3 regions of the Paenibacillus sp. J22P143 genome follow, and region 2 is predicted to be linked to each of the others. Evidence: riboswitches for the same ligand, from Rfam matches in the RefSeq annotation. Region 2 holds a riboswitch; each other region holds the start of a gene.
The links. A riboswitch is a leader RNA that binds a small molecule or an ion and turns the genes downstream of it on or off. The one in region 2 is predicted to bind cobalamin.

Region 1: linked by a shared signal. The riboswitch ahead of AC58PQ_RS04210 (ABC transporter substrate-binding protein) and the one ahead of AC58PQ_RS21985 (FecCD family ABC transporter permease) in region 2 are both predicted to bind cobalamin.
Region 3: linked by a shared signal. The riboswitch ahead of metE (5-methyltetrahydropteroyltriglutamate--homocysteine S-methyltransferase) and the one ahead of AC58PQ_RS21985 (FecCD family ABC transporter permease) in region 2 are both predicted to bind cobalamin.

The regions. Positions count from the first base shown of each region.
Region 1 is NZ_JCAUAQ010000002.1:90,114-100,546, forward strand. It holds gene cysK (cysteine synthase A) at 1-133, shown strand, start outside; gene AC58PQ_RS04190 (Lrp/AsnC family transcriptional regulator) at 306-797, shown strand; gene AC58PQ_RS04195 (aminotransferase class I/II-fold pyridoxal phosphate-dependent enzyme) at 813-2,015, shown strand; gene AC58PQ_RS04200 (aspartyl-phosphate phosphatase Spo0E family protein) at 2,097-2,363, shown strand; gene AC58PQ_RS04205 (hypothetical protein) at 2,424-2,951, shown strand; cobalamin riboswitch at 2,984-3,137, shown strand; gene AC58PQ_RS04210 (ABC transporter substrate-binding protein) at 3,295-4,314, shown strand; gene AC58PQ_RS04215 (FecCD family ABC transporter permease) at 4,314-5,351, shown strand; gene AC58PQ_RS04220 (heme ABC transporter ATP-binding protein) at 5,357-6,133, shown strand; gene cobT (nicotinate-nucleotide--dimethylbenzimidazole phosphoribosyltransferase) at 6,157-7,245, shown strand; gene cobU (bifunctional adenosylcobinamide kinase/adenosylcobinamide-phosphate guanylyltransferase) at 7,836-8,396, shown strand; gene cbiB (adenosylcobinamide-phosphate synthase CbiB) at 8,419-9,417, shown strand; gene cobS (adenosylcobinamide-GDP ribazoletransferase) at 9,393-10,217, shown strand; gene cobD (threonine-phosphate decarboxylase CobD) at 10,241-10,433, shown strand, end outside.
Region 2 is NZ_JCAUAQ010000020.1:21,728-32,160, forward strand. It holds gene cobN (cobaltochelatase subunit CobN) at 1-3,022, opposite strand, end outside; gene AC58PQ_RS21970 ((2Fe-2S) ferredoxin domain-containing protein) at 3,075-3,473, opposite strand; gene AC58PQ_RS21975 (cob(I)yrinic acid a,c-diamide adenosyltransferase) at 3,515-4,117, opposite strand; gene AC58PQ_RS21980 (ABC transporter ATP-binding protein) at 4,140-4,907, opposite strand; gene AC58PQ_RS21985 (FecCD family ABC transporter permease) at 4,919-5,980, opposite strand; cobalamin riboswitch at 6,128-6,329, opposite strand; partial or broken gene AC58PQ_RS21990 (class I SAM-dependent methyltransferase) at 7,312-7,425, shown strand; gene AC58PQ_RS21995 (MoaF-related domain-containing protein) at 8,276-8,542, shown strand; gene AC58PQ_RS22000 (serine/threonine protein kinase) at 8,715-9,377, opposite strand; gene AC58PQ_RS22005 (glucosidase family protein) at 9,488-10,433, opposite strand, start outside.
Region 3 is NZ_JCAUAQ010000009.1:100,277-110,709, forward strand. It holds gene AC58PQ_RS15405 (XTP/dITP diphosphatase) at 1-581, shown strand, start outside; gene asnB (asparagine synthase (glutamine-hydrolyzing)) at 667-2,511, opposite strand; gene AC58PQ_RS15415 (DUF4023 family protein) at 2,699-2,812, shown strand; gene AC58PQ_RS15420 (hypothetical protein) at 3,000-3,131, shown strand; gene metE (5-methyltetrahydropteroyltriglutamate--homocysteine S-methyltransferase) at 3,191-5,491, opposite strand; cobalamin riboswitch at 5,642-5,842, opposite strand; tRNA gene AC58PQ_RS15430 (tRNA-Arg) at 6,006-6,079, opposite strand; gene AC58PQ_RS15435 (hypothetical protein) at 6,244-7,155, shown strand; gene tig (trigger factor) at 7,266-8,567, shown strand; gene clpP (ATP-dependent Clp endopeptidase proteolytic subunit ClpP) at 8,763-9,353, shown strand; gene clpX (ATP-dependent protease ATP-binding subunit ClpX) at 9,366-10,433, shown strand, end outside.

The sequences.
Region 1 (10,433 bases), on a different contig from region 2:
CCTAGTCGGTCCTTCTGCTGGAGCCTCGGTCTGGACAGGTATACAGGTTGCAAGGAAGCTCGGGGCAGGAAAACGAGTGCTTTGCATTGCACCAGATACAGGTGAACGGTATTTAAGTATGGATCTTTTTTAAGCAAAAGCCACTTGGAGGTCATCCAGTGGCTTTTTTTTGCCAATCCGAGTGGAATTTTCAAATATATATAAATATTCTGCCTATCTTCCGCGATCAGTAATTGAATTAGGACAGCGATTCATTGTAAGATGAATGGATGAATGAAACATATCTCAGAAAGGTAGGTTTAACCATGGATACTTTGAAGCTTAAAATTCTCGATTTACTAAAGGAAGACGCCCGCAGGAGCGCGGATCTGATCGCCACCATGTTAGGAACGGCGGAGGCCGAAGTTGCGCGAGCGATAAGCGAGATGGAAGCGGATAAGGTCATCGTTAAATACGCGACAGTCGTAAACTGGAGCAAAGTAGATGACGAAAAGGTTACCGCCCTAATTGAAGTGCAAATTACGCCGGAGCGCGGGCGCGGGTTTGATGCGATTGCGGAACGGATCTATTTATATCCAGAAGTCAAATCAGTTTATCTCATGTCAGGGGCCTATGATTTGCTTGTCGAAATTGAGGGAAGCTCGTTGAAGCAGGTTGCTTCTTTCGTATCTAATAAGCTATCGCCGATTGACCGAGTTCTTTCAACGAAAACGAACTTTATTTTGAAAAAATACAAACAAGACGGCATTATTTTCGAAGATCAGGAAGATGATCATCGGATGCTTGTTTCGCCGTAAGGAAGAGGTAGCGCCATGATCAAGGATGAGACCACGATTCAATCCAGTAAAAAATCCATGCAGGACTACCTCGCGCCTGCTGTACGTGACATGAAGCCGTCCGGCATTCGGAAGTTTTTTGATCTCGTAAGCAATAGTAAAGAGGATATCATCTCACTGGGTGTCGGCGAACCGGATTTCTCCACACCTTGGCACGTTCGTGAGGCTGCTGTTCATTCCTTGGAGCGCGGCAGAACGAAATATACGCCAAACTCCGGTATTCCTGAACTCCGCGAAGCGATTGCGAACTATTTGTATACTTCATTTAAAGTTAAATATGAACCATCGAATGAAGTGCTCGTAACCGTTGGCGGCAGCGAAGCGATCGATCTAGCACTGCGCTCACTGATTACACCGGGGGATGAAATTCTGATTCCGGAGCCATGTTATATTTCATACTCGCCAATCACAGCCATTAGCGGCGGTGTGCCAGTTGGTATCGAAACATTCGCGAAGGATCAATTTAAGCTGACGGAAAAAGCGCTTCGTGATGCGATTACGCCACGCTCCAAAATATTAATTCTGTGCTACCCAAGCAATCCAACTGGCGGTATTATGACCTATGAGGACTGGCTGCCGATTGCCAAAGTTGTCGAAGAACATGATCTGATTGTCATTTCCGATGAAATTTATGCAGAGTTGACATACGGTCAGAAGCATGTGAGTTTCGCCGCGGTTCCAGGGATGCAGGATCGGACGATTCTTGTTAGCGGGTTCTCCAAGGCTTTCGCAATGACAGGCTGGCGGATGGGGTATGCCTGCGGTCACCGTGAGTTGATCTCAGCGATGACTAAGATTCACCAATATACGGTCATGTGTGCACCTGTCATGGGGCAAGTAGCAGCGCATGAAGCGTTGACGAATGGACTTGAAGAGAAAGATCGTATGATTGAATCCTATAATCAACGGAGACGATTGGTTGTCAGAGGCTTCCGAGAGGTAGGACTCGAATGCCATGAACCACAGGGCGCATTCTATGCATTCCCAAGTATTGTTGCTACAGGATTAACCTCTGATGAATTTGCACAACGACTCTTGTACGAATGTAAGGTTGCTGCTGTACCTGGTGATGTATTTGGATTGGGTGGAGAGGGCTTCCTACGATGCTCTTATGCGTATAGTGTTTCTCAGCTTAATGAAGCATTAGAGAGAATCGGTAATTTCTTAAGAAAATTATAATTGTTACAAGAAATTTTTGTGATAAATTCATATATTCATAGGGAATGAAAACTGGTATTCTTAGAGTAAGGAGGGATGAGCATGGTTTTTATGGAATATCAGCTTACTAACTTTCAGAAGCAATTTCAAATTCGCGAGCAAGAGTTCGGACAGCGCTGGCTGACCAGAAATGCCAAGAAGCAAAATTCCCGAGCTTTACTTGAAGAAGAGATCAACACGTTGAGAAGAAAAATGGAACAGATGGTCATGGAAGGTCGAGAAATGACATCTGATGAGGTTGTTGAATTAAGCACGATGCTGGATCACAAAATAAATGAATACATGACATCTGGAAAGAAAAGTCGGTGAAAACCGACTTTTCTGGCGACTATCGATAAGAGAGAGTACATGACGGAGGGAATTACATACATGAAGGCGAAATGGCTATTCGTTGTAATGCTAGGAATGATGCTGACACTTACCGCTTGTGGTGGGCCGAAAGCAGATGTATCGCTATTTATTATGGGACCTAACGGTTTTCCAAGTGAAGCGGCGGAGAAGATGGAAGTATCCTTGAAAGACAAGGTAGGAGAATTACCTACTGTGAAGCTGAATACATCCCCTATTTTTTCAATGGAAAAAATGATTGTTGAGCTGGCTGCTGGAGGTAACGGCATCTTCATTTTGGGCGAAGAACAGTTCAAGGGCTTGAGTAACCAAGCGGGATTCGTATCATTAGATGACACGATTAATCCAGCAGATTACCCTGAAGGGGTTATCGAAATCAAAGAAGAAGGCAAAGCCGCTGAAAAGCATTTATATGGCATTCCGCTTACAGGAAACAAATGGATGAAAGAGCAAGGCTATGAGGGAAAAGGTTTATTCGCGTTCATACCTCAGAATGCTCCGAAAATGGACGAGGCTTTGAAAGTCCTCAAAATCATTGCGCAAAAGTAAGAGAACGTCTATAATCGACAAATAGCTTGATCTTATAATTTGCAACTATAGGTACTGATAAGTTTCCAAAATGGAAGGTTATTAGTTTAGGGGAAGCCGGTTTAAATCCGGCACGGTCCCGCCACTGTAATTCAACCATGCGAATGGTTGGAGAGTCAGGATACCTGCCTATGGTGCCAATACAACATCCTTCGAGGAAAAGGATCGCGTTAAATCAGGAAGCAGCGTACGTTAGTTCGTTGCCCAATACCGCGATTTATCGTCTCCCTCGTTCCTAGTGAACAGGGAGACTTTTTTGTTTGATGGGATCGATAATTAATGAAAAAGAAAGAGGGTTTATTTGATGAAACAAAGTAGGTTCAAAAAAGGTCTTATTTTAACATTAGCGGTTGCAACAGCTATTTCTTTAGCGGCATGTGCTAAAAAAGAAACGGAAATCACGGATCCATCGAAACTCGGCGGTGAGGGGACGAAGGCTCCAACAACAACGGCATCGACATCAGCACCTGTCTCAGCGAAGAAAACGACATATCCTTTGAAAGTGGAGGATGCGACTGGGAAAGAGTTTACGTTCGACAAAGCGCCAGAACGAATTGCATCGGTTTCGCCATCAGAGACAGAAGCGCTGTTCGCGATTGGACTAGAAGCGAATATCGTGGGAGTATCTGATTTCGATGATTACCCAGAAGCAGTTAAATCGAAGCCGAAGCTGGGCAGCATCACGCAACCAAACATGGAGGCCGTCATTGCTTCGAATGCGAATATTGTTTTCTCTGGTGTTTCCATGGAAGCTAAATCAGTTGAGGAACTACGTGGGATGAACATTAATGTCTTTAAAGTAGAGCCAAAAACGCTAGATGATGCGATGAACAATATTATAACATTTGGACAGATTACCGATCATCAAGAACAAGCTGAGAAAGTTGTCGCTAAAATGAAAGCGGATCGTCAGAAGGTTGTCGATGCCGTGAAAGATGTGAAACAAGAGAACAAGAAAAAAGTGTACATCGAGTTTGCACCAGGCTGGACCGTGGGAAGCGGAGTGTTCATGGATGAATTAATCACGCTCTCAGGTGGAATTAATGTAGCTGCCGATAAAGCTGGCTGGTATGAAATCAGTGAAGAGAAGATCATTCAGCAGAATCCGAATGTTATCTTATTCGCTAATGGGATTACGGACTTCAAGAGCAAGAAGCCGTTAGAAGAAATTATTCGCACACGCGGTGGGTGGGATGCCATTGACGCCGTGAAAAATAAACGTGTGGTAGGTTTAGACCAAAACTCGCTAAGCCGCCCAGGTCCGAGATTGACAGACGGACTGCTGGAAATGGCGAAAGGCATCTACCCTGAATTGGTGAAATAATGAAAAGAAAATTGATGTTTGGGGGAGGAGTAGGAGTTATACTCCTTCTTCTTTCTATTGTGGTGAGTTTATCCATCGGCTCAGCTCAGCTTCCTATTTCTCATATAGTGGGGATTCTTGGGAAACATCTTCCTTGGGTTGGAAGTCATATTGAGGTGAAATGGCCGCAATCTTCCGAACAAATTATTAATAAAGTGAGAATTCCTCGTGTTCTGCTTGGTATTCTAGTTGGGGCTGTACTCTCCATAGCTGGCGCTGGATTTCAAGGGGTACTGCGCAATCCTCTTGCTGACCCTTATTCGCTTGGCGTATCTTCAGGAGCTTCTGTCGGGGCTGCTTTTCTTATTTACTTCGGATTGCAATTCGCCTGGTTCGGGCAATGGTCGATCCCGATTGTGGCTTTCGCGACAGGGCTTATTTCCCTGTTATTGGTCTTAAAGCTGGCGATGATTGAAGGGAAGCTGAAGATGGAGACGCTGATTTTATCCGGAGTTGTGATGCAAGCCTTTCTAGGCGCGTTCGTGTCCTTCTTGGTTGCAATCTCAGACCAAACGATTAATGAGATTATTTTTTGGCTCATGGGCAGTCTTACGATGCGGGGATGGTCATATACGTATATGATTGCACCCTATCTCGTTATCGGTCTTGTAATTCTGTTAAGCTATGCGAGATCGTTAAACCTGCTTGCGTTGGGTGAGCGACAAGCGGCCCATCTCGGCGTTCATGTGGAGCGCACGAAGTTGATCGTACTGATCGCTTCGACATTGATTACGGCTGCTGCTGTATCCGTGGCTGGAGTTATCGGCTTCGTAGGACTGATCGTGCCGCACTTGGTACGACTGTTGGTGGGTCCGGATTATCGATTAATCATTCCTTTATCCGCGATTGGCGGTGGGATTTATGTGTTATGGGCAGACACCCTAGCTCGAACGCTGCTTAGTCCTACGGAAATTCCTCTCGGGGTTATAACGGCGTTTCTGGGGGCGCCATTCTTTGCCTATCTGCTCCATAAAGATAAGAAAACGTTAAGAGGTTGATGACGATGATTAAAGTGGAGCAGCTTTTTCAGAGCTTTCGGGAGCAGCAAGTGTTGGATAATGTTAGCTTTGAGGTTCAGCAGGGGGAGTTTTTTGGGATTATTGGACCCAATGGCAGTGGTAAATCAACCTTGCTTCGACTCCTCTCCGGCATGGATCCTGTCATGCATGGGAAAGTGTGGGTAAAGGGAAAAGAGGTATCCTCTTATTCTCGTAAAGAGTTGGCAAAATGGCTTGCTGTTCTTCAGCAAGATGCGTTGCCACCCGTTGGCTTCACGGTTCGTGAGGTTGTTGAGATGGGACGCTATCCCTTCCAGAATTGGCTTGGCGAGGATAGGATGGAAGCGGATGGACTCATAGATGCGATTATTACTAAGCTAGAGCTGGAAGCGCTCGTAGATCGAACGATTGAGCGTTTAAGCGGCGGTGAGCGTCAACGTGTTGCACTGGCCAAAGTAATGGCACAGCAACCAAGCTTGCTTATGTTGGATGAACCAACCACCTTTCTAGACATCGGCTATCAAATACAGATGATGGATTATATTCGTTGCTGGCAGCAAGAGTCAGCGCTTACGGTTGTAGCTGTGCTGCATGACTTGAATTTGGCAGCGCAATACTGCACACGATTGATGATCGTGCATGAGGGGCGGGTCATCGCGATTGGAGCACCAGAAGACATCATTACGAGTGAACAAATAGCAGAAGTGTACGGAACAGAGCCGATTGTCCTGAAGCACCCTGTAAGTGAGGTACCGCAAATTTTATTACAACCTGGGAAATAATTATAGGCGGGAGGATGACGAGAATGAACACACTACATAATTTGATTAACGCGATTGAACCCATCCATCATGAGGTGGCTCTTCAAGCTAATGATCACTTGAACCAATTGACAAAGCCGCAAGGTAGCTTAGGGAAGCTGGAGGATATCGCACGTCAAGTCGCAGGAATTACAGGCGAAGTGATGCCGACTTTTGAGAAAAAAGCGGTTATTGTCATGGCTGGTGATCATGGTGTTTGTGAGGAAGGCATCAGTGCCTTCCCAGCGGCAGTGACCCCCCAAATGGTGCTCAATTTCCTATATGGCGGGGCTGCTGTTAATGTACTAGCTCGACATGCCGGAGCTGATGTGGTGTGTGTAGATATGGGGGTCAATGCGGACTTGGAGCATCCGAACCTCGTCTCTCGCAAAGTCAGAAAGGGTACGCGTAATATGGCGAAGGAAGCGGCTCTCTATTTGGAGGAGACGGTTCAGGCGATTCAAGCAGGCAGCGAGATCGTGGACGATTTGGTGGCAAAAGGCTACCGACTTTTCGCCACAGGCGAAATGGGCATCGGAAATACAACCGCGAGTGCAGCGATTTTGTGTGCGTTGACTGGTTTGGACGCTGGCCTTGCTGTCGGCCGTGGAACAGGCATTGACGATGCTACATGGTTGCACAAGCAGTCGGTGGTGAATAGGGCGTTGGATGTGAATGGATTGCGTGGGCGGAGTGTAAGTGCAGAAGAAAGTGCGAGCTCAAGCGGTGATTATGCGCTTGAGGTGTTAAGTAAGGTCGGCGGATTAGAGATCGCCGGACTCGTTGGGGTGATCCTCGGCGCAGCGAAGCATCGCTGCCCGGTTGTCGTCGACGGCTTCATCTCGTCGACAGCGGCACTCGTGGCGAGCCGATTAGCTCCGCTAAGCGCGTCCTACATGCTCGCCTCGCACTTATCGCAGGAGCAGGGACATACGAAGCTGCTCGAGTCAGTTGGCCTCGCAGCGATGCTGCAGATGGATATGCGACTGGGCGAAGGCACGGGCGCGGTGCTTGTGTTCAACTTGATCGATGCCGCAGGCAAGATCATGAAGGAAATGGCGACATTCGAAAGCGCAGGCGTGTCGCGGGGTTAATGTATGGAGGCGGCGAGCCTGAAGCCGAAATGCGAGTACGTGAGAGTAACTAATTTTGACATGCAAGTCAGGTTCAATCCCTGGAAAAAGCAAATATTGGATTGGAAATGGAGCAATGGCGTTTGCGCGTAAGTTGATTGTTTTTGTAACCACTTTCAGTTTTATACATTGTGGGTTCAGCGGTCTACACATACTCAAAGATGCTTAAAGTACACTTATTTTCGGGGAAAACCGCTAAACTTAGCTGAATTAGTGCAAAAGTGCATCCTTTAGGATCAAAAATGCTTCGAAATGATGAGTACAGCAGAAATAGTTGCACTTTCGCAAGCATTTCAGATCGTGAGGTTAACTAGCTAAAAAAGGATGCACTTTTGCATCTTTGGTATGCTTCACAGCTGCTCTTACGACATGAATAAAGTCATTTTGAGGAATGTCTTCCTCCAGTCGATTAGCAGGGGTCGCACTTCCATCTTACCAAGGACCAATTGCTATTGGCTTTTAGAAAAATGCAAGAAGAGGGGCCTTCGTCACATACATTGTTTTTGGGACATCTTCAAACGGATAGAGCAGAGAGAAGGAGGCGAGATGCCATGGCAGTTCTGGTAACTGGTGGCGCGCGCAGCGGCAAAAGCTCCTTCGCGGAGAAGCTGGCGATGCACCGCTGCCAGCGAGGGCTTTACATCGCTACCTCCCACATCTACGATGAGGAAATGAGGGAGCGGGTCGGGCTGCACCAGCAGCAAAGGCTTCACTCGGAATTCCCTTGGGAAACCCGAGAGGAGCCGTATGCGCTGCGTGCTTGTCTCGAGCAGCTCCACGAGAGCGGCGATGGGGCTGTGGTGTTAGTAGACTGCCTAACACTGTGGCTGACGAACTGGCTGCTCTACTACGAGAAGGAGAGCGAGGTCTTACAGCTCGTAACGAAGCAAATTGACGAGCTCGTGGATGTCGTGTCCTCCTACAGTGGACAACTCATTCTAGTTACGAACGAAGTGGGCGATGGTATTGTGCCGGAATACCCGCTGGGTCGTCAATTTAGAGATTTGGCTGGACGGATGAATCAACGCGTAGCCGAGGTTTGTGAGCAAGTGTTTCTAGTGACGGTTGGAATTCCCATGGAACTAAAGAGTAGAGCTTATGTGATGGACTAGAAATAGAAATGGTGATCTCTTGATGTGGCTATATACATGGCAGGAAATCGTCTGGATGACGGCTGCTGCAATCGCACTAGACTGGATGATTGGCGATCCGAAATGGCCCACTCATCCTGTTATTATCATGGGCCGTTGGATCCGCTGGGTGGAGGACAGACTGCATCCAAGAAAAGATACAACGCATCCCCTAGAAGGAAATCACCCGAGATGGCTGCGTATGAAAGGCGTTCTGCTCGTTTTATCGACAGTTGCCTTGAGCTACTTCGTAGCTCTTGCGCTGGTACATTTCGCCAACGAGATACATCCATGGCTTGGATATGCAGTTTCAACTTGGCTCATCTCCACTACGGTGGCGATCAAAGGCTTAAAGGATGCCGCGTATCTGGTCTACAATCCGCTGCGTGAAGGCAACCTCGCGGATGCTCGCAAGTACACCGGCTACATCGTTGGCCGGGATACAGATGCGCTCCACGAGGAGGAGCTGACGCGAGCCGTCGTGGAGACGGTCGCGGAGAACATCGTGGACGCGGTCATCGCGCCCTTGTTCTATGCGCTCATCGGAGGTGCGCAGCTCGCGATGTTATACCGTGCATCGAATACACTGGATTCGATGGTCGGCTACCGAAATGACAGATACCGTCATTTCGGCACCGCGTCGGCCCGCTGGGACGACGCCATGAACTGGATCCCGGCGCGGCTCACCGGGATCTTGCTGATCCTCGTGGCCCTGGCGAAGCCGGGCCTCTCAGCTCCACGCGCAGCGGCGGCGATTCGCCGCTTCGCGCATCTACACCCCAGCCCGAACAGCGGGATACCCGAGTCGGCGGTAGCCGGGGCACTCGGGATCGAGCTCGGCGGGCTGAACGTCTATGGCGGCGCTGCGAGTGAGCGCGCCCGCCTGGGCTGGCCGCTGCGTCCGCGGACGCAGCAGGATATTGTGCACGCCGTGAGCATGCTCTACGGCGTCAGTTATCTAGTGATGGGAGGACTCCTGTGCGTCATACTCGTGCTTGGGTAGACTGGCTGCGAGCTGGTCTAGCCGCCTTTCAATTCCTGACGCGTCTGCCGATTCCCGTGCAGATCGACTACACCGAGCGCGTGTTTCAGCGCAGCTCGGTCTTTTACCCGCTCGTTGGCTTCGTGATCGGAATAATTCTTCTATTGGCTGGCAATCTACTATCCCACGTGCTGCCAACCATGTCTGCAGCTGTGTTGCTGCTAGCCATTTGGGTGGTGCTCACAGGCGGCCTACATCTGGATGGTCTGATGGACACAGCAGATGGCATTCTAAGCCACAGGCCCCGCGAGCAAATGCTTGAGATTATGAAGGATAGTCGCGTTGGCGCAATGGGCGTTATCGTGTGTGTCCTGCATGTATTACTAAAATTTTCCTTGCTGTATACCTTGCTGGATACGGATCAAATACAGCGAGGTAGTCTGCTAATCCTATTGGCCATCGTACCGATATGGAGCCGTTGGTTCATGGTTGCAGCAATTAAAATGTGGCCTTATGCACGACCGAATTCAGGACTAGGGAGCCTGTTCCGTGGCGTTAACGGCAAGCATGTCACGTTATCCTTATTAGTAGCTCTGCTTACTACTACGTTATTTATTTACATGATTAACCCTATTTCTTTACCCAGCTGGAGCATCGTTCTAGGCTTTGCTGCCATAACAACGCTAGTTGGAAGCGGGATTGCAGCTTACATCAGCAGCAAACTAGGCGGCCTTACAGGAGATACCTACGGCGCGTTAAACGAGCTTCTAGAGAGCGTGCTTTTACTTGCTGTAGTCATCGTCGGAACGAACGCTTTGTAATTTTTTCAGGGAAAGGAATGAGCATGATGTTAGAGCGTTACGGACATGGTGGCGATCTGTGGACGGCGGAGGAAGCTTTTCATCGGCCGAAGGAGCAGTTTCTGGACTACAGCTCTAATATGAATCCACTTGGACCACCCGAAGTGGTCAAACAAATTCTGACAGAGAGTTGGCGTGATATCGTCAAATATCCAGATCCTGCTGTTCGAGAGCTTC
Region 2 (10,433 bases):
GCTCATCTAGCTCGCTAACGAGCTTGACAGCATCATCGATCATGCGAACGATATGTGGGAAGGCATCTCGGAAAAATCCGCTGATCCGCACGGTCACATCAACTCTCGGCCTTCCGAGCTCTTCAAGTGATATAACCTCAAGTCCCATTACACGACCGCTTGAAGGCTGCCAAACTGGGCGGACGCCCATTAACGCATAAATCTGAGCGATATCGTCGCCACGCGTTCGCATAGCCGATGTACCCCATACGATAATAGCTACCGTCTTCGGATATTCATGCTCTTCGTCCACATAACGCTGAATGAGCTCATCGGCCAATTGGCGACCAATTCTCCATGAACTAGAAGAAGGCAATGCTAACGGATCGACTGAATAGAAATTCCGTCCCGTCGGCAAAATATCCGCCATCCCCCGGGTCGGCGCTCCGCTCGGACCAGCTGGAACGAAGCCGCCATTTAAGCCGACAAGCAGGTTGCCGATCTCCTCTGGTATGCACAATAGACGAGGTATTAGCGAATTCTCGACATACGAAGTTACCGTTCGAATAACAGGATGCACGCGAACTTCATCAGGGATTTGAACTTCCACGCTGAGTTCCTCTGCGCTTATTTCTATCTTCTGCGCGAGCTCGCCTGTTCGAATGATTTGTTGAATGATGAGACGAGAAATCTGTTCAATCGATTCCTTAAGGTCGCGAACACGAGCAGTAAACTTCTTCTGAAAACCGGCAAATGACGCTAAATAACTTGGGATTTCCCCTTGCCAAGTCTCTCCGAGCTCGCTCTGCATCGCCGTCCATTCGAGATTCAAGCTTTCAGCGACAGCGTTAGGCAACGAGGAAATATCTCCATTCGGATGCTGTACGAGTGAATAAAGCAAATCAACCCATGCTGCCTCCGACTTTGGAGTCTCCCCAAGAATATGGAGTCCATCCCTGATTTGTGCTTCTTTGAGTTCACAAAGATAACCGTCAAGATTTTTCAGAAAAAGGCTGAGTTCCGCGTATTCCGTTGGGAGTTCCGCTTGCTGTAAATCCTGGTCGAGCTGGGCTTGCTTTATCGTCTTCCAAAGTTCTTCCTGAATGTAGGGGAGCTTCTTGGGATCGAGCAATTGCACCTGGTAATACTCTTCGAGTAACAGTTCGATTCGGCTCAGCTCACCATAAGTGTCGGCGGTGGTGATTACAGGCACCATATGATCAATAATCGTGGCATGAGCGCGCCGCTTGGCTTGTGTCCCTTCGCCTGGATTGTTGATAATATACGGATAGAAATTCGGGAGATCGTCGAGAACAACCTCTGGATAACAATTCTCCGAAAGACCGATGCCTTTACCCGGAAGCCACTCCAGCGTTCCATGCTTCCCAAGATGGACGACCGCATCCGCTCCAAACGTATCTCGCAACCACCGATAATAGCCAATGTAATGGTGGGTCGGCACAAGATCAGGACTATGATAAATGGCGGACGGATTGTCGCTGAATCCGCGAGGCGGCTGCAAGCCGACGAATACATGTCCGAATCGGACACCCGGAATAATAACATGATTGTCATACACGAAAATATCTCCGGGTGGTCGGCCCCAAGCTTGCTGAACTTTCTGCCGTGCCTTTTCACTAATCTGCTCCCAGTTACCAGCATAGTCAGACACAGGAAGACGACCATGAGCCGCTGCAAGCTGTTCCTCGGTCAAATAATCGCGATCATTGCTGCAAGTCGCGATAATCAGATGCGCCAGCTCGTCCCCTGTTCGCGGAAGATTCTCAGGATCGCCAAGATCGTATCCGTTTTCTGCCATAGCACGCATAACGGCAACGATCGAATTGAGCGAATCCATTCCGACTGCATTGCCTATCCGTGAATTTTTCGATGGAGAATTGTTCAGCAGTAATGCAATGCGTTTATCCCAATTATCCTTCTTACCCAGACCTGACCACTTGATGGCAAGCCGAGCAATGTACCCCGTGCGGCTGCGATCTGCGGCATATTTGCGAATCGATGTCTTCAGCACCGGATCCTCTTGCTCGATTTCCTTGAAGCTGATCGGCACTGTGACGATGCGTCCATCAAACTCAGGAAGCGCAATGTTCATCGCGATATCGAGCGGTGACAAGCCAGCCTCGCTTACATCCCACTGCTGATGGCTGTTTAAGGAGACAATCGCCTGAAGGACAGGCACGTTCAATGCTTCGATGGTAGAAACGCTGCTTCGGCTCGGTGGACATACGTCGTTCCCTCTACCATGAACCGCAAAACTCATCGTCACGATTAAACAATTCACGAGTTTACGACCGTGCGAATCAACCAGAAACTGTCCATAGCTTTCTTGCTGCTCGTCGTTCGAATTTTCCTTGAGACTTTGAGCAAAAATCGGGAGCGGAATGCCGCCTTTTCCTGCGATCTCCTCACACAACGAGTCGATGAACTCGATGTTCTGGCTCATCCAATGCGCCCGGTAAAATAAAATTCCGATTACTGGCAACCCTAGAGCTAACTTTGCTTGGTGCTCTTGCGCCCATTGATCCGATGTAATCGGCAGCAACGACTTAGACTTATAAATACCGGCCCATGGCATCGAAGCTGGCTTAACATAGCCATAACTTGTCCCCAGCCAGTTGTCACTGACAAAATGCAACATCTGAACGAAATTACGGACTCCACCATAAACCGTATAGGACATCGCCTTTCTTGACAGTTCAAGCGGCACGTTCGTTGCTCGATCAAGCTCTGGGTCTTGCTCGGTATTGCCTGGCCAAGCCATGAAAGGAATCTGCTGCTGGTGACAGAGGTTACGAATTCTGTCAAATGCATACGGCTGAGCTTTACGGCCTCCATGAATAAGAAGAACAACAAGCTTAGCCTGAGCCAGCCACCGGTCTAGGAACGACTCAGCCAATTCATCCCGATCCAGCCAATCGGTAACATTCGCGGAACGAATCGCTGAGAAATCTTCTGGCAACATTGGCAAAGCTGCTTTTAAAGTCAAAATGTCCGTATCTGCTGTCGTTAAATATAAAATCACAAAAGGCTCTCCTTTCGACATTGAGAATGATTTATTGTTCTTTTGCTTTTGCTTATGCTTCTGCTTTTGCTCTTTTTCGTTCAGCTCCAACACTTGGAAGCATGCCAGCCACTCCGTTTCCGCTAAGGATGAAACGACCTTGATCGTAGGAGAAAGTTATCTGATCCTGTAAGGGTGTGTTTGATTGTAAGAGCCCGCGAACCAGTTGCTTTCCGCTCTCGGGAGTCATGTTCTTATACCAGTTTCCCTCCGGATAGACAGTGACAACAGATGCATCCTCACAGCGGCCATTGCATCTTGTTCTTGTTGTATGAATCAGATCTTCCGCTCCAAGGGACGCGATTTCTTCGCGTATAGCAACGGTAACTTCATCTCCGAGCATGCGTAAGCAGCTCGATCCATTACATATTAGAACATGATGCTTTGTTTGAGATAAATCCCAAGTTGACATTGTTTATACACCCCTTCATCGTATCGACAACGTTCGTCAAGTTAGGATTTTGCATCCTTTTTCTTCATTTCCCTAAATACTTTCGGGCTTCTCACATATTCAACATCCGCTATGCCTAATCGATAATTCATTACTCTTGCAACAGCAAATAAATAATCAGACGTTCGGTTCATATACTTAAGTACATGCGGATTAATCCGCTCCTCCTTGGACAACGCAACGACACGCCGCTCGGCACGACGTACTACCGTCCGGGCCAAATGCAGAAAGGCAGAGGCTTGGCTGCCACCAGGGAGAACGAAGCGCTCCAGTTGTGGCGATTCTTGAATGTACGCATCGATGCGAGACTCCATCTCAGGTAGAAACTCTTCTAGAAGCTCTTCTGTTACCTTAAAAGGTCGGCGTTCTTCCATTCCTTCTTTCTTGCTTAGATCACTGCCGCAATCGAATAGAATTTGTTGGATTTGCTCCAGTTCATTTCTGATCTGAAGTTCGGTTTCAGGGATGTAAGTGATCGCAATGCCGATAATGCTGTTAGCTTCATCGATTGTTCCATAAGCATCCACTTTTACACTTGCTTTCGAAACACGCCCGCCGACAATGCTTGTTTCGCCGAGATCCCCGGTTTTCGTATAAATTCTCATTTTCATCGCCTCTTTCTTTTCACTATATAGGTCGAACAGGAGTAATATTCAAACCGAATGCAATGGGTTCGATCATGCTTTCGATGCCATACACCTGCTGTAAATTTCGCTCGGTCAACACTTCACTTGGGTGACCGGTTGCGTACACTTCACCTTGCTTCATCAGAATGATGCGATCTGCATAACGTGAGGCTAACTCGAGATCATGGAGAACCATCACGGCTGAAGTGTTGTTATTCCTCACCATAGCTTGAATCGTGTCCATCGCCTCAAGCTGATGCCGAATATCAAGACCTGTAATCGGCTCGTCCAACAGCATGACTTCTGGCTGCTGTGCCAAAGCGCGGGCCAGCATCACTTTCTGGCGTTCACCGCCACTAAGTTCGCTAATATATCGCTTTTTAAGGGAGGAAAGCTTGAGTTCATTCAGAATGCGTTCGACTTGCACAATGTCTTCTTTTGTAGTTCCCCAACGAAGATATGGCGTTCTCCCCATTAGAACGACCTCGAATACGGTCATTGGAATGGACGCGGAGAAATGCTGAGGAACGAATCCGATTATTCGCGCCCGCTGTTTGGGAGAATAATGTTGTAGTAGCTTGCCTTTGTATGAAACAGAACCACTTCTCGGCGGATAGAGATAGGCCATACATTTCAACAACGTGCTTTTACCTGCTCCATTCGGACCGAGAATCGCAACGACTTCCCCTCGAACGAGTTCCAAACTCACCTTGTGAATCGCGGAGCGTCCTCCATATTGAAAACTTACCTCCTCTAATCGCAGGCTCATGATTTTCCCCCTTAATTCCAATATTCTCTCTTCTTGCTGATCAATAAATAGATAAAGAATGGAACGCCGATGATCGAAGTTACGATTCCGACCGGGATCTCAACAGGAGAAAAGAGTGCTCGCGCAACCGTATCCGAGAGTAATAATAGGATTGCACCAAGTAAGCAGGACGCTGGAACGAGAAATCGGTGATCGACACCGATGATCATCCTCGCTACATGAGGCGCCACGAGTCCGACGAAGCCGATAACCCCTGTGAACGCGATCGTGATTGATGAGATGACCGTCACCGTGAAGAGCGAGACTAGCCGAAGCTGTTTTACACGAATACCGGTCGTTCTGGCAATTTCCTCTCCAAGCGCCAGCACATTTAACTGCCAGGAGTAACGCATTATGATCAACATACCAATCAAAGTGACTGGTGCGATCAGCTTTATTTCTGACCAATTAGTACCGCTTGTACTTCCCATCAGCCAAACAATCAAATCTTTAAGCACATCATTTTTGGAAATATATTTTAGTGCAGATACCCCCGAGGAGAACAAGTAACTAAAAGCAACCCCTGCAAGTAACAGCACCGTGCCGGAATGATTCTTCAAGCTGGAGATCGCATAAACTAACAGAATGGACAAGCAGCCAAATACAAAAGCATTAGTTGCAATCAGCCATGAGCTTGTCAGTATCGTTTTAATGCCGAACAAGCTAGTGCCCAAAACGATAGCCAACGCTGCACCGAAGGAAGCTCCGCTTGACACGCCTAGCGTAAACGGGCTGGCAAGTGGGTTTCGCAAAATAGCCTGCATGATGACGCCTGCTCCAGCAAGCGCGATGCCTGTAAACACGTCCATTCCTATGCGTGGGAACCGTACATCTCGAAGAATTGTCAGATTCGTCGACTCCACCGATGGGGCAAACAACCCCTGAATAATCTCGCGATTGGTCACATGAATCGTTCCAAATTTGGCAGCGCCAATGATGATAATTATCAAAAAGGCTGATAGTAACAAAAGGACCAGCCATTTTCTGCGAAGGGTTGTGGCATATTCGTTACTTGGAATTAACGTTTCATCCATCTGGATCCATCTCCTAAGTTTGACTCAAATATAAAAAAGCCTCCTGAACAGTTTCAGGAGGCTTGCATGCAGAAGTAAAAGGTGTATACGACAAAACGGTCGCAACTAACTTTCAAGTTCCATGCATCTTTTCCTCGAAGACATTCATGAATAAACACCAAATAGGCAGGTCTCCTGGCTATTGCGTCATCGCAGTATCCAACCTTCCCATGACGAACAAACATCACAGTGGCATAACGGATACTACTCTGCAAGTACAGTGGCGGGACCGCGTCGGATTCGAACCGAACTTCCCTTTTAATCTCCCGATCGACTTCGATCAAGGAGAACCTATTGGCCAATATTTAATTTTTTTCGGACTAAGCATAGTGAACTCAAGATCTAACTATAGTGAATACATCTGCTTTTGTAAATGTATTTTACAAACAAAATTAAAAAGGTCACAGCCTCCAAAGCATCTGGAGGTCGCTCTACTATGAAGTTTAAAATTCAAAACATATAAGTCAATGCATTAAAACCGTTTCCAAGTTTGCTACATCCGCCTTGATGAACTTCGGATGAGGGTTACTTGCCTCTATGGCACCTCGCGCAGGGAGCCACGCGAGGTACAACGGCGCGTGATGGTTGTCAACTCTGGCTCTATGGTCTCAATAAACACGTTCAAATTACTTAAAGCTAACATTTGATCCAGGGCTATACTTTGGTACTTAGCCATCGTTTTCGATAACAAATTGAAAATGATTATCTTATTAAACATCATGACTAATTCTCTGTAGACACTTCGTCTACAAGAGTCTCCTAAAATAAACTCTAAAAATATCTCGTCTACAATTCGGCTCATTAAAAAGCAAAAACCCGCTCAGTGAGCGGGTTCTCTGTATGGAGGTGAGGGGAGTCGAACCCCTGTTTTGAACTCTTTAATTGTTTTTAAGTTATGTTGATTAGTGCCAAGAAGCCTTATTTCATAAGGGCTGGGGGTTCTAATCGTGTTAATTAATGTTAGCTATTTTTAGGTGGAATTAGCGTACTTTAAAGCTTTTGGCTACACTTTGACTACAAAAAAACGAGGGGATTCTGGGGTAAAGTATTCTAAAATTTATTTTAAATTATTTAGTATTAGAATGTTTTTTGAATGCTTTCCCACTTATATGCACCGTATGCGGGATCAAATCGACCTAAGTGGTTTCCTCCATTTTCTTTGTTAAGGGAAACGTATGCTGGTTAGTTTTTCCTATAAATATTTTCTTTTGACTTTAAGGAGATTAATAATCGATTGAGCGATAGTAGAGTCATTTAATCAAGCCAGATCACACAGGTCGATTTTCACACTGCAAATGATTGAGCAATCTGATGATGAAATTATCCAATCGCGGGGTAACAGCAAATTTGCAAAAAAAGCAAAGATGCTTCCTGTAACTTTTGTAATCAAGGCAAAAAAACTATAGTATCCAATCGAAATATTATAAAGATCATTGGATTTTCTTAATAACCATTATACTGCGTTCGATGATCGGACCACTTATGACCATATTTTAACATAAATAGTTGATAACTAACAGTTCGCTGAGAAGGCTGCCGTTCTATGCTGTCGGTAGCCTTCTCCTGATGTCTATTGAGCTATAGTTCTGCGTTAAAATACCGATTATTACGTAGATCAAATTCGGGTTCGTTTCTGGAGCAATCAAATACCTATTTCATCGATTCTGCTATTTTCATCAAATCATCTACCGTAAACTTTTTGCTTAAGTTTTTCTTACCGACTGCCAATTTATAATTCAAACCATCTTTTGAAAACGTATTTCATATCCCAATTCGAAGTTTGCATAATATAACACTTTTGTTCCGTCTTTTAATTTGAGAATCTCAGTGTTTTTCCATATAAATCTATCAAGGTTCTCAGTTACAGGGAATACCGCGATATGTAAATAGCTGTGCAGAGACTCCATTCCATATCCTAAATCTAGAATCTCAGGTAGTGTATCATTTTTTTCAGTAATATAACCATGAAAACCAGTAATCTCAACTGGGAATTCAGTGGGTACCAATACGCGTCTGTGAAACTTCAATTGTGAGAGAGTAAAATGAAAAAAAGCATCTTCTTATCTTTAGTTATTTTGATGGCAGGTTGCCTATCATGGTGGTTTTGTTTAATTAAAGAAATCGAACATAAAAACAATATAAATAAAAAAGCGCGGGATTGGCTATCGTTACTCGTTAGAGTTTAAAGCGACAAAAAAAGCTGAATTTAGAGCATACGCCTAGATTTTGCATATACTGCTCATAAAAGGAGGAGTATTGTATGCATCATCCCAATTATATGATGAAGGGGTTGCAGGGCAACATAAAGGATACAAAGGTTACTATCAATTTAATTACGTTGAGATAGCTCCTTGTATTTACTTTATGTATTGGTTGGAAGAAGTCTATACAGTTAGTCAAATTATTGATCTTAATAGGATGGTTGTCTATACCCATTATACCTATGATAAAAATGGCGATCGAAAAAGCTTTTTCCATTCTGGTACAATAACTCAACTATATACAACAAACTTCACATCGTAATCCCAACTCGTCACTTTACTTCATTGAACTCCTGCTCGTTAGTTGTGTAAAGGAGCCGATACACTCGCCAGATGCCGCTGCTATACTCGATTAGTAAATATATGCAAAACGAAAAAAACCGCAAACTCAGCATGCGATACATCACATGCTGAGTTTGCGGTTAAAAACCAGTTTACATACTTTTCTTGTGTAACTCACTCGAAGTTCGCGCCCATCTGCGGTATTTCCGGTAGCCTCGGCGCACAAGGTGCAGCAAGAGCTCCGGGAACGGCAGCTTACGCAGCCATGGGAAATAAAAGCGATCGTAGGCGCGCTTCAAATCGTCCCACATCGAGCAATCGTCTTCTTTCAAGAAATCCGATACGTCGACGACTAAGCCTCGCCCGCTCCGCTGCATCACATTTTTGCCATGCACATCATGCGGTGACAGTCCCCGGGTAACCGCATACTTCAAGGCTTCATCGATATCGTGCAACACTTGACGCGAAATCGGGATACCGCGCAACACACATTGATACAGCGTAACGCCCGTTAGTCGGCGCAGTACGAGATAAGAATCACCCGAATAGAGGCATTCGGAATAAGCTGGGTGCTTGCCCAGCCGTCGATATATTTCTTTTTCATCCTCTAAGCCTGGCCGCCCCGGCGCGTACACCTTCACTACTATATCCGGATAACTTGGATGCATCAGCACAGCCGCATAATTACCCACTCCGACAAGCTGCCACGGCTCAGGGACACTATAAACGACGATCGGGTCATAAGGCTGCTCACTGGCAAGTTGCAAATTCGGAAGCAATTGTGCTTCAATTACTTCGATCCAGCCATTCTGCACGCACCTGTCACCCCCATCTATTACTTTGTGGTATTATACAAAAATTTCTAGCAATATGCTAGAACAAAATTACTCTGCACATCTATCCAAAATGAATAAAGAAAAAGGGCCTATCGTAGTCCCCCCTCTGTTATACGTGGAAAATACATCTGTTCTCCGGCAGCAAGACTTATCGTCCTACATGTAGTGTTAGGGTAAAGCGCAGAAAGATCTACCTCAAATACTCGCTTCGAATTAGATCTATTAGTCAAGGTAAACCCTTCAGAATTGTATTCATAGGCCAGCTGAAAAAGCGATTGATTCAATTCAACGCGTCCATACGTTTGCAGCTTAGGCTCGATCCTCAAATCGGCCTCCAAGGAGAAACGAATACCTACATATTCATGAAGCAATACCCAAGAAAATACACATGGATATTCGTAGTAATGGCCAGCTCCGTGCCAATTCTTGTCGTCAATATAATAGACATGGTTCATATCATAGCGTTCTCCCATGATATATCCATCTTTACTAGCCTGCTCCATAACCTGTTGCAATTGTCGGCTCAACATGTCGCCATCTTTTCTCCAAGACCAGTAAGCCGCATCCCAGCACCAATAACGCCCTGCAGCGCATAAGTCATAAGGGCCGCCATCTCCAAGTTCGGACAAGGTATATTGCTCGATTTCAGCTGCAACAAAGCTAGGAAAACGCTGGAACTCATTTAGCTTAGCATTCATTAATGTCCTAACAGCTTCTTCTTGTTCTAGTGTCGAATATCCGAACATAACCGGCAAAATATTAGCCAACAAATGGATATGATCGTGTACAACGCCGCTTCGATCTATCCAATCGACAAAACGTCGATTATGCGGATCCCAATATCCGTTAGGCAAGGGCTCAACCAAAACTTCAGACAACTGTTTCGCTATTTGCTTGTAAAACTCAGCCTTGTCTTCACGTTGTATATATTGTTCTAGTCTCCCAAGCAAATTTAACGAATAAGCAGCAAGCGCAGTTGCTAACGATTCCCGCCCATCTTTCATTACTTGATCCTCGTAGTACACATCCGACCAG
Region 3 (10,433 bases), on a different contig from region 2:
AGCTTTTCGGAGCTAAAGGCTATAAAGTTCGCAGCTTGGCTGATTACACGGATTTACCGGAAATCGTTGAGAGTGGGAAAACCTTTGCTGAGAATGCGCGGATCAAGGCACAGATTATCTCGGCGCATCTTCATGTACCTGTACTTGCTGATGATTCTGGATTATGCGTTACGGCATTAGGCGGTGATCCTGGTGTATTTTCGGCCCGCTACGCGGGAGAAGATGCATCGGATGCTGACAATAATGCGAGGCTTCTCCAAGCTTTACATGAACTGAAGGATAAAAGTGGGGTGTCTGCTGGGGAAGGTCATCCCCCGTTACTCAGTGAGGCTTCCTTCGTTTGTGCGCTCACCTTGATTGATCCCGTGGCGAATGAAGTGATCGAAGCAGAGGATGTCTGCCAAGGCTACATTATTCATGAGGAACGAGGCGAGGGTGGCTTTGGTTATGATCCATTGTTCTATATTCCATCCCTGGGCCGAACGATGGCTGAGCTGACGATGGAAGAAAAGAATGAAATGAGCCACCGCGCCAAAGCCCTTCGCATGTTCCTGGATCAACTTCCTGACCAAACCAACTAATATACGCCAAAAAGACCTGCAACCACGTGAATTCGCGGACGCAGGTCTTTTCATTTTTATTTCTTCAGTCTTGCTTCGGTCTTATCTATCGAATCGATATCTTATATGTCCGCAGCCACATATCCACTTGAGCCAAATAAGCGAATAGCTGAGGACCCGTCATTAACTGCCCGAACCAAGGCAGATCGAAATCGTTCGACTCCGAGCTGGCGAGTGCGCGAATCTTTTTGACATCGATGAAAGGTAAGATAGGGGACGAAGGATCATCCAGAATTTCAAGTACCCATTTTCGTACAGCTGTTAAATAATTCGGGTTATGCGTTTTGGGATACGGACTTTTCTTCCGTGTGAGCACATCTTCAGGTAATACGCCTCTTAATGCTTTACGCAAAATGCCTTTTTCCCGATCACCCGAAGTCTTAATCTCCCAAGGAATGTTCCACACATATTCAACAAGACGATGATCACAAAACGGAACGCGGACCTCGAGGCCAACGGCCATACTCATGCGATCCTTACGATCCAGAAGCGTCGGCATGAAACGCGTAATGTTCAAATAGGACATTTCCCGCATCCGATTCTGGGCCTTCGTTTCACCAGCTAAGCGAGGTACCTCGCTTAAAGCTTGCTGATATCGGTTGCTCACGTACTCAACAGGTTTAATCCAATCGTTGAAGTCCGGCGCAAGCAGGTCGACCCGATTTGCAAGCTTGAGTGACCAAGGGAAGGTGTTCGCTTCGAGTGCTTCTTCATTGTGGAACCAAGGGTATCCACCGAATATTTCGTCGGCTGCTTCACCAGAGATGGCAACCGTGGCTTCCTTTTTAATTTCGCGGCAAAATAAATAAAGGGACCCATCGACATCGGCCATCCCTGGGGTATCACGAGCTATCACGGCGGCCTTCAAGGATTCTACGAGCTCAGGTGTGTCAAATTCAATATAATGATGCTCGGTGCCCAGATGGTCGGTCATGCGCTTGATCCAAGGTGCATCCGAGTTGGGTTGGAAAATATTCGCCTTGAAATGCTTATCATTATCCTTGTAGTCAACGGAGAAGGTGTGAAGCGGCCCTTGCCCGCTTTCTTTGTAATGAGCGGCAGCGAGCGCGGTAAGCGCGCTAGAATCAAGACCGCCGGACAATAACGTACAAATGGGAACATCAGAGACCAGCTGGCGCGCGGCGGTGTCGTTAAGCAAATGCTGCACCTGTGCGGCAGTAGCGGGAATATCGTCAGGATGCTGATGACTTTCCAGCTTCCAATACGTTCGAATAGATAATCCGTTACGGTCGAAAATAGCAAACTGACCTGGCTTTAGCTCCGACATGTTGCGGTAAATCCCATGTCCAGGCGTCCGAGCCGGTCCAACTGCGAATATTTCTGCAAAGCCTTCAGCGCCAACCTCTGCTTTGAAATCAGGGTGAGCTAGAATCGCTTTCGGTTCAGAGCCAAACAATAGCACACTATCCTGATGAGAATAAAAAAGCGGCTTTACGCCGAGTCTATCTCGTACCAAGGTCAGTGATTGTTCTTGATCATTCCACGCCGCGAAGGCGAAAATACCGTTCAAGCGGTCAATGCAGGCTTTTCCCCACTCGATGAAAGCAACCAGCAGCACTTCGGTATCACAAGTCGTGCGAAAGTGATGACCGCGTAGCTCGAGCTCTTTTTTTAACTCTGGGGCATTATAGAGTTCGCCATTATATACGATGGTATACGTATAGTCGCCTTGTTTGCGGACCATCGGCTGAGCGCCGTTCTCAGGATCCATTACGCTAAGACGTCGATGTCCAAGGGCACAATGCTGTGAAATCCAGGTACCTGAGGCATCGGGTCCACGCAGTTGGAGCGTTTCCGTCATATTTTCTAGAATGGACGGGTACCCGGTCAAGTCTTTCCGCCAATCTATCCAACCCGTTATTCCGCACATAGACGTTCCTTCCTTTCTTTTGAAGAGAGCATAATGATAAAGGGTATGCAAATGGAAGGTATTAAATGTCTGTCCAGCAAGCGGGAGAGCAGCAGGTCGTGGATTTTGTGTGGAAGGTGTTTAAATTTTGAGTTTCTGTGACATTATAAAAGGGTAATGCCATTCTTTCTTCAGGAGGCGAGTGCTCATGGATAGTCATTTCATTAGCAAGCTGCATGAGAAGCAGAGGAAAGCCGAGAAGAATAAAAGGACACAAGGTGACGGTCATACAGGCAAGAATTTGCCTCATAAGATGCACTAACGTCGTTTGGCATGAGCAAAAGCCTGTAGGGAGAGATCCCTACAGGCTCTTTGTTTTAATGGCTTGTCGCACCCGCTGAGTAATAGACTCGCACCCCGAGTCATGGTGAAGATATCCAGCATATTCAGCACGGAAACCCTCCATACTAATGTAGCTTTCATTCTATGAGTAGAAGGAGTTGCTTACCATGGGTAAAAAGAAAAATATGGACCAGAAAACGCAAAGTACGATCGATAACTCGAAACAATCATCGCGTATTCAATCGAATCTGGATTCAACGGAGCCAGGTCACCATCAACCGAACAGGCCATCTGTGTAAAAAGAAGTTCGTTGCAGCACCCTTGCAGAAGCAGCAGGGGTGCTTTTCTTATACATTTCTTAGGAAGGGATAAGTTCACTTCGGCTTGCTCTAAACAGTTTAGCTGCCTCAACCATCACGCGTAGAGCAGCGATAGTCTCTTCTTTTCCTCGTGTTTTCAAGCCGCAGTCCGGATTAATCCAGAATAGTTCAGGCTCTAGCACCTGAAGAGCACGCTCAATCATTTCTACCATTTCAGTTACGGAAGGGACTCGCGGACTGTGAATGTCATAGACACCAAGCCCGATCCCTTGGTCATACGTATGCTCCTCGAAGCTATGGATCAGCTCACCGTGACTTCTCGAGGTTTCAATAGAGATAACATCAGCGTCTAGCGCGCGGATGGCGTCAATAATATCATGGAACTCGCAGTAACACATATGCGTATGAATTTGCGTCTCATCACCGACTGTTGCTGTGGACAAGCGGAAGGCGAGTACAGCCCAGTCGAGATAAGCTTGCCAGTCTCTTTTTTTCAAAGGTAAACCTTCTCGCAACGCAGGCTCATCTACTTGAATCATCTCAATACCCGCTTTTTCGAGTGCTTCAACTTCCTCGCGTAGAGCAAGTGCGATTTGGTAAGCAACCTGTTCGCGGGAAATATCACTTCTCACGAATGACCAGTTAAGAATCGTGATCGGACCTGTCAACATGCCCTTAACCGGTTTCTCAGTAAGCGATTGGGCAAACTTCGTCTCTTTGACCGTCATCTCTTGCACGAATTCTACATCGCCAAAAATAACTGGCGGTTTCACGCAGCGAGAACCATAGGATTGAACCCATCCATTCGAGGTAAAAGCAAACCCATCCAGCTTTTCACCGAAAAACTCAACCATATCCGTACGCTCGAATTCTCCGTGTACAAGCACATCTAGTCCAAGCTCTTCCTGTAACTTAATCCATTCCGTAATCTGTTCTTGAATGAACGACTCATATTGCTCAGGTGTCCATTCGCCGCTGCGCCAATTTTTACGAGCGTTACGGACCTCAGCTGTTTGTGGAAATGATCCAATCGTCGTAGTTGGCAGGAATGGAAGCTGCCATTTTGCTGCTTGAAGGCCTCTGCGCGTTGTGAAGCTGCTATTTCTTTCATGGCGCTGTTGCCCGATATTCGCGATCGCTTGTTGGACAATAGCTTTATTCCGATAGGAGGAAGCATTAAGCTTCGCGATCGCCTTTTGGTTGATGTCTAATTCCAATCGAATGGAATCTTGGCCGTGTTGAAGAGCTCTTGTCAAAATCGAAAGTTCAGTCAGCTTTTCTTCCGCAAATGCTAGAGCATCCCGCAATACAGGCTCAAGCTTATTTTCTTTACGGGTGGAAACAGGAACATGCAGCAGGCTGGATGAAGGCTGCAGCAGCATGCGCTCATAAGGAACGATTGCTTCAAGTTGAGCAAGGAAATCAAGCTGCTTACTCAAATCCGTCTGCCAAATATTGCGTCCATCCACAATGCCAACGCCAAGCACTTTATCCGCTGGGAAGCCATGTGTCTGGAGATGACTCCAGTTCAACTCATATCCATGGATAAAATCAAGTCCAATCCCATGAACGGGAAGGGAAATAAGATCCTGGTATTGATCAACGGCATCGAAATACGTTTGAACGATGATTTTAAGAGTCGGCGCAGCTGCCGTCAGCGTCGCGAAGATGTGCTTTACACGTCCTAAATCTGTTGAGCTTAAAGACTGCACAAGAATCGGCTCATCGATCTGTACCCATTCCACACCTTCCTCTGCCAGCTCCGTCAAAATACGTGAATAGAGCGGTAGAAATAATTCGATTAGGCTATCGATTTCATTTGTTTTATACCCCTTAGCTAGCTTAAGGAAAGTAAATAGGCCTAGAACCACAGGCTTCCCATGAATGCCCAGCTTTTGCTTAGCCTCTCGATAAGCCTCAAGTGGCTTGTTGATCGTAAGCGCTGGCTGTGCATCCTGTAATTCAGGAACGATGTAATGATAATTGGTGTTGAACCATTTGGTCATTTCACAAGCTGTCGCCCCTTGACTGCCGCGAGCCATCGCATAGTAAGTGGCAAGTGGGACTTCGCCGCCTTCATAGGGGAAACGCTTTGGAACGAGTCCGAACATGGTGGATGTGTCCAGCACGTGATCATAGAGGCTGAAGTCACCTACAGGGATAAGGTCAATACCTTTTTGCTGCTGCAGGCGCAGGTTATGTAGACGGATGTCTTCGATTTGCTTTGTAAACTCACTCTCGTCTAGCTTGCCTGCCCAAAAGGCCTCTAACGCTTTCTTCCACTCGCGGTTCTCGCCAATTCTTGGATATCCTAAATTACTGCTTAATAGTGCGCACATGGGGTAATCCTCCTCAATTTTTGCTTGTGTACGAATCCCGGAAAATCAAAAAAGGGCATCTCTAACCTTAATAAAAAAGGTTAAAGATACCCTGTGTATGTGTATACAGTGTTTACGATCTCTAACACCTCCCTATCTCCCGTAGGTAAAACAGTGCTGTCAGAATTAGGCAGGTCTCCTGGCTCCAGAATCCTCGTCAAACGCTCGCCTTCCCGATCTTTCGATCAGTGGCACCGGTGGCGTCGACTCCTCTGTTACAGTGGCGGGACCGCGTCGGTATTACACCGAACTTCCCTTTTAAGCTCTAGTCAAATGTGGCATGACCAAAGCACCTATTCCCACAATATGCAATTGATGAATACTATACATGAAATCCAAGCGTATGCAAAGACTTTGTTTTCGACTGCTTTTGTTTGAAATTATTCCTTATTGAAAATAAAAAAGTGAGCCGTTATTCCTTATGAATAAACAAAAAAAAGACCGCGATTTCTCGCGGTCTTTTCTCTAACTGCAACGTCCCAGGAGGGATTCGAACCCCCGACCGCACGCTTAGAAGGCGTGTGCTCTATCCAGCTGAGCTACTGAGACCCATGTCACTTCTTACCGCCTGGACTTAATCCGTTTGGCGAAGCAAGAGTTATAATATCATATCGTTTTGTAGGAAGTCAACACTTTTGTTAATATTTTTTTTGCAATCATTTGGATGATGGAGTAAACTGGCACAAACAAGACCATGAACAGAGGTGATCCCTATGTCAGACCCTACTTTGGATAATGTCATTCTTTTTCCTAAAACAGAGAAGTTCTATGAAGACGAGTTAACGAAGTTGTTACGCTCCGAGCAATATAAAGAAGCGCTAGAGATGCTTACTTTTCTGCTGCAATTTCCCAATATCGATGCGAATAAGTCTGATCAATGGGAAGCCCTGCGCCACTGGTTGCTCACCATGTTTCCAGAGACCATGTTTCCATCAACAGAAACAGAAGAAGAGGATTCAGAGGAAGAATCTGCTTTAATGCGGCAATACATTCATGACAAGGCTGCTTCGGATGATGGGGCTTTTGTGATGAAGCTTCAAAAGATGCTTCAAGAAGGATCGCTGGAGGGACAAGTGAGTGCCTTGGAGCAGCTTGCTTATATCGAGCAACCTGAGGTGAGCCAGTACGTGAAGACCTGGCTTTGCGAAAGGGCAAGACACCCTCATCTTCAATTCAAAGCCCTTCAAACGCTTAAACAGATGGGGGAGCATGGCTATATCGAGTTTCCCAAGAATGGTAAAACCGTTCTCGTCGAAATTGATGAGACGCCGCTAACAGCGGAGGATTTTCCATTACGAATTCGTGATATGATTCGCAGAGTCGGGGACATTAGTGAAATAAGCCAGCCTGACTTTGTCTACTTTGCTACCCAGACTTGGCAGGAGTTTCTTGCCTATGCGTATGGAACTTCGATATACGCTGAGTTACTAAGGACAGAAGAAAGTGCGGTAGACGTGTGGGCCTCCGCGCTGCATGCGATTTTGCAAGATAAATTGTTTGGTACGGTTGATCGCGATGAGTTGTTAGAGATCTATGGAATTGTGGATGAGATGACGTTGCAATGGAAGCGGGCGCACAACGTGCTTACCGCATTTGTTAAGCAATTTAGCCCTGATCCTAGCTAAGAACAATGCTCGCTTGAAATGAAAATGTTATATGGTATAATAGAATGGTTATAATGAGCTTAACGTGAAAAATATATGTCATGGTACATTTTTGGAGGGGAAGGCATAAAATGAAAGCAAGTTGGGAAAAAATAGAGAAGAACGTTGGCGTTCTTGAAGTTGAAGTTGGGGCAGAACGTGTAGCAGATGCTTTGGATAAAGCATTTAAGAAGGTATCAGCGAAAGTGAATGTTCCAGGATTCCGTAAAGGGAAAGTGCCTCGTTCAATCTTTGAAGCTAAATTCGGTGTTGAAAGCTTGTATCAAGATGCACTAGATATCATTTTGCCAGAAGTTTACGTAGAAGCGATTGAAGAGGTTAAAATCGAGCCTGTTGATCGTCCTGAAGTAGATGTTGAGCAATTTGGTAAAGGTCAAGTCTTGAAATTCAAAGCTAAAGTAACAGTTAAGCCTGAAGTAACGCTTGGCGATTACAAAGGAATCGAAGTAGAAGCAGTTAACGCTGTAGTTTCTGAAGATGAATTGAATGAAGAGCTTGCACGTTTGCAACAACGTCATGCTGAATTGGTTGTTCTTGAAGAAGGACAAGCTGCTAACGGCGATGTCGTTATCATCGATTTCGAAGGATTCGTTGATGAAGTAGCATTCGAAGGCGGTAAAGCGGAGAAGTATTCCCTTGAGCTTGGATCCAACTCTTTCATCCCAGGTTTTGAAGAGCAACTCGTAGGTCTTGGTAAAGGCGAAGAGAAAGACGTTAATGTTAGCTTCCCTGAAAACTACCATTCCGAAGATCTGAAAGGCAAAGCAGCTGTGTTTAAAGTGAAACTTCACGATATCAAACGCAAAAACCTGCCTGAGCTTGATGATGAGTTCGCGAAAGACGTAAGTGAGTTCGATACACTTGTCGAGTACAAAGAAGAGCTTCAAAAACGTATGCAAGAGCGCAAAGCGAAAGATTCCGAAGCTGCTCTTGAAACTGCGGTTGTTGAGAAAGTTGCTGCTAACGCAGAAGTTGAAATTCCAGGTTCGATGGTTGAAGCTGAGCTTGATATCATGGTAAAAGAATTCGAAAGACGTCTTCGCTCCCAAGGCATGACGCTTGAAATCTACTACCAGTTCTCCGGCCAAAACGAGAGCGCGTTGAAAGAACAAATGAAAGAAGATGCTGACAAGCGTGTTCGTAACAACCTTGTTCTTGAAGCTATCGCAGCTGCAGAAAAAATCACAGTTTCCGATGAAGAAGTTGACGCGGAACTTGAGAAATATGCACCGTCTTACCAAAAATCAACAGCTGAGCTTCGTGAGCTGTTTGCATCAAACGGATCGCTTGAAGGTCTTAGCAATGATCTAGTTATCAGAAAAACGGTTGATTTCTTGCTTCAAAATAGCAAGCATGTTTCCGCAGCCGTGTAAATAAGGTAAGTAAAGGCACGTACGCAAGCAACGTGCCTTTCTTTTACCCTAATTTACGTTTAAACTCCTTAGTACATACATATTACCGCTTACATAGCTGATTTCAGAAAAATGACATTGTTGCCCAATCGTGTTAAACTGTAAGTGAATCTCAAATGAGAGAACATGGCGATTGCCGCAAAAGGAGTTGGTACAATGAGTCTTATTCCTATGGTTGTAGAACAAGAGGCTCGTGGGGAGCGTTCCTACGATATCTACTCGCGTTTACTTAAGGACCGCATAATCTTCATCGGGACCGCTATTGATGACGATGTGGCTAATTTGGTCATTGCCCAGCTGCTCTTTTTATCCGCCCAGGACCCTGAAAAAGATATACACTTATATATCAACTCACCTGGTGGGTCTGTTACGGCTGGAATGGGTATCTTTGATACCATGCAGTTTATTAAACCGGATGTATCTACGATTTGTGTAGGTATGGCCGCAAGTATGGGTTCTTTGCTTTTGACAGCAGGAGCCAAAGGTAAGCGATACGCGCTGCCGAATGCAGAAGTAATGATTCACCAACCGCTCGGCGGTGTTAGAGGTCAAGCAACCGATATCAAAATCCATGCGGATTGGATTATCAAGACCAAGAATAAACTCAACCAGATTTACGTGGACCGAACGGGACAGCCGCTTGAAAAGATCGAAAGAGACACCGACCGAGATAACTTTATGAGCGCTGATGAAGCGAAGGCATATGGGTTAATCGACGAGGTTATCACTCGAAACGACTTGAAATAAAGGAGTGATCCCATGTTTAAATTTAACGATGAAAAAGGCCAACTCAAATGTTCCTTTTGTGGAAAATCCCAGGACCAAGTTCGCAAACTTGTTGCCGGACCGGGAGTTTACATTTGTGATGAATGCATAGAGCTTTGTACGGAGATTGTGGAAGAAGAATTAGGGCATGAAGAAGAGCTAGATCTGAAGGATGTTCCAAAGCCAAAAGAAATTCGTAATATTTTGGATCAATACGTCATTGGTCAAGAACAAGCGAAGAAATCGTTGGCAGTTGCGGTATATAACCACTACAAACGGATTAATTCTCAGAACAAGCTTGAAGATGTAGAGCTTCAAAAAAGTAATATCGTCCTTCTAGGGCCAACAGGTAGTGGTAAAACACTTCTTGCGCAAACTCTTGCGAAAATTTTGAATGTGCCTTTTGCAATTGCGGACGCAACTTCCTTAACAGAAGCTGGTTATGTGGGTGAAGATGTAGAGAACATCTTGCTCAAACTCATCCAAGCTGCTGATTATGATGTTGAAAAAGCAGAGCGCGGCATCATCTATATTGATGAGATTGATAAAGTTGCACGTAAATCCGAGAATCCGTCCATTACACGCGATGTTTCCGGTGAAGGTGTACAGCAAGCTCTTCTCAAAATTCTTGAAGGCACAGTAGCTTCCGTACCTCCGCAAGGTGGTCGTAAGCATCCGCATCAAGAATTCATTCAAATCGACACGACGAATATTTTGTTTATTTGTGGTGGAGCTTTTGATGGTTTAGAGCAAATTATCAAACGCAGAATCGGTAAAAAAGTCATTGGTTTTAGCACAGATGGAATGAAAGTTGACCTGAAACCAGGTGAATACCTATCTATGGTCCTTCCTGAGGATCTATTGAGATTCGGATTGATTCCGGAATTCGTAGGTCGTTTGCCGGTCATTTCAACACTAGAGCCGCTTGATGAAGCTGCCCTTGTGCGTATTCTTTCCGAGCCTAAGAACGCGCTTGTGAAGCAATACCAGAAGATGCTCGAGATGGATAACGTATCGCTTGAATTCGACGCAGAAGCACTTGATGCTATTGCCAAAGAAGCG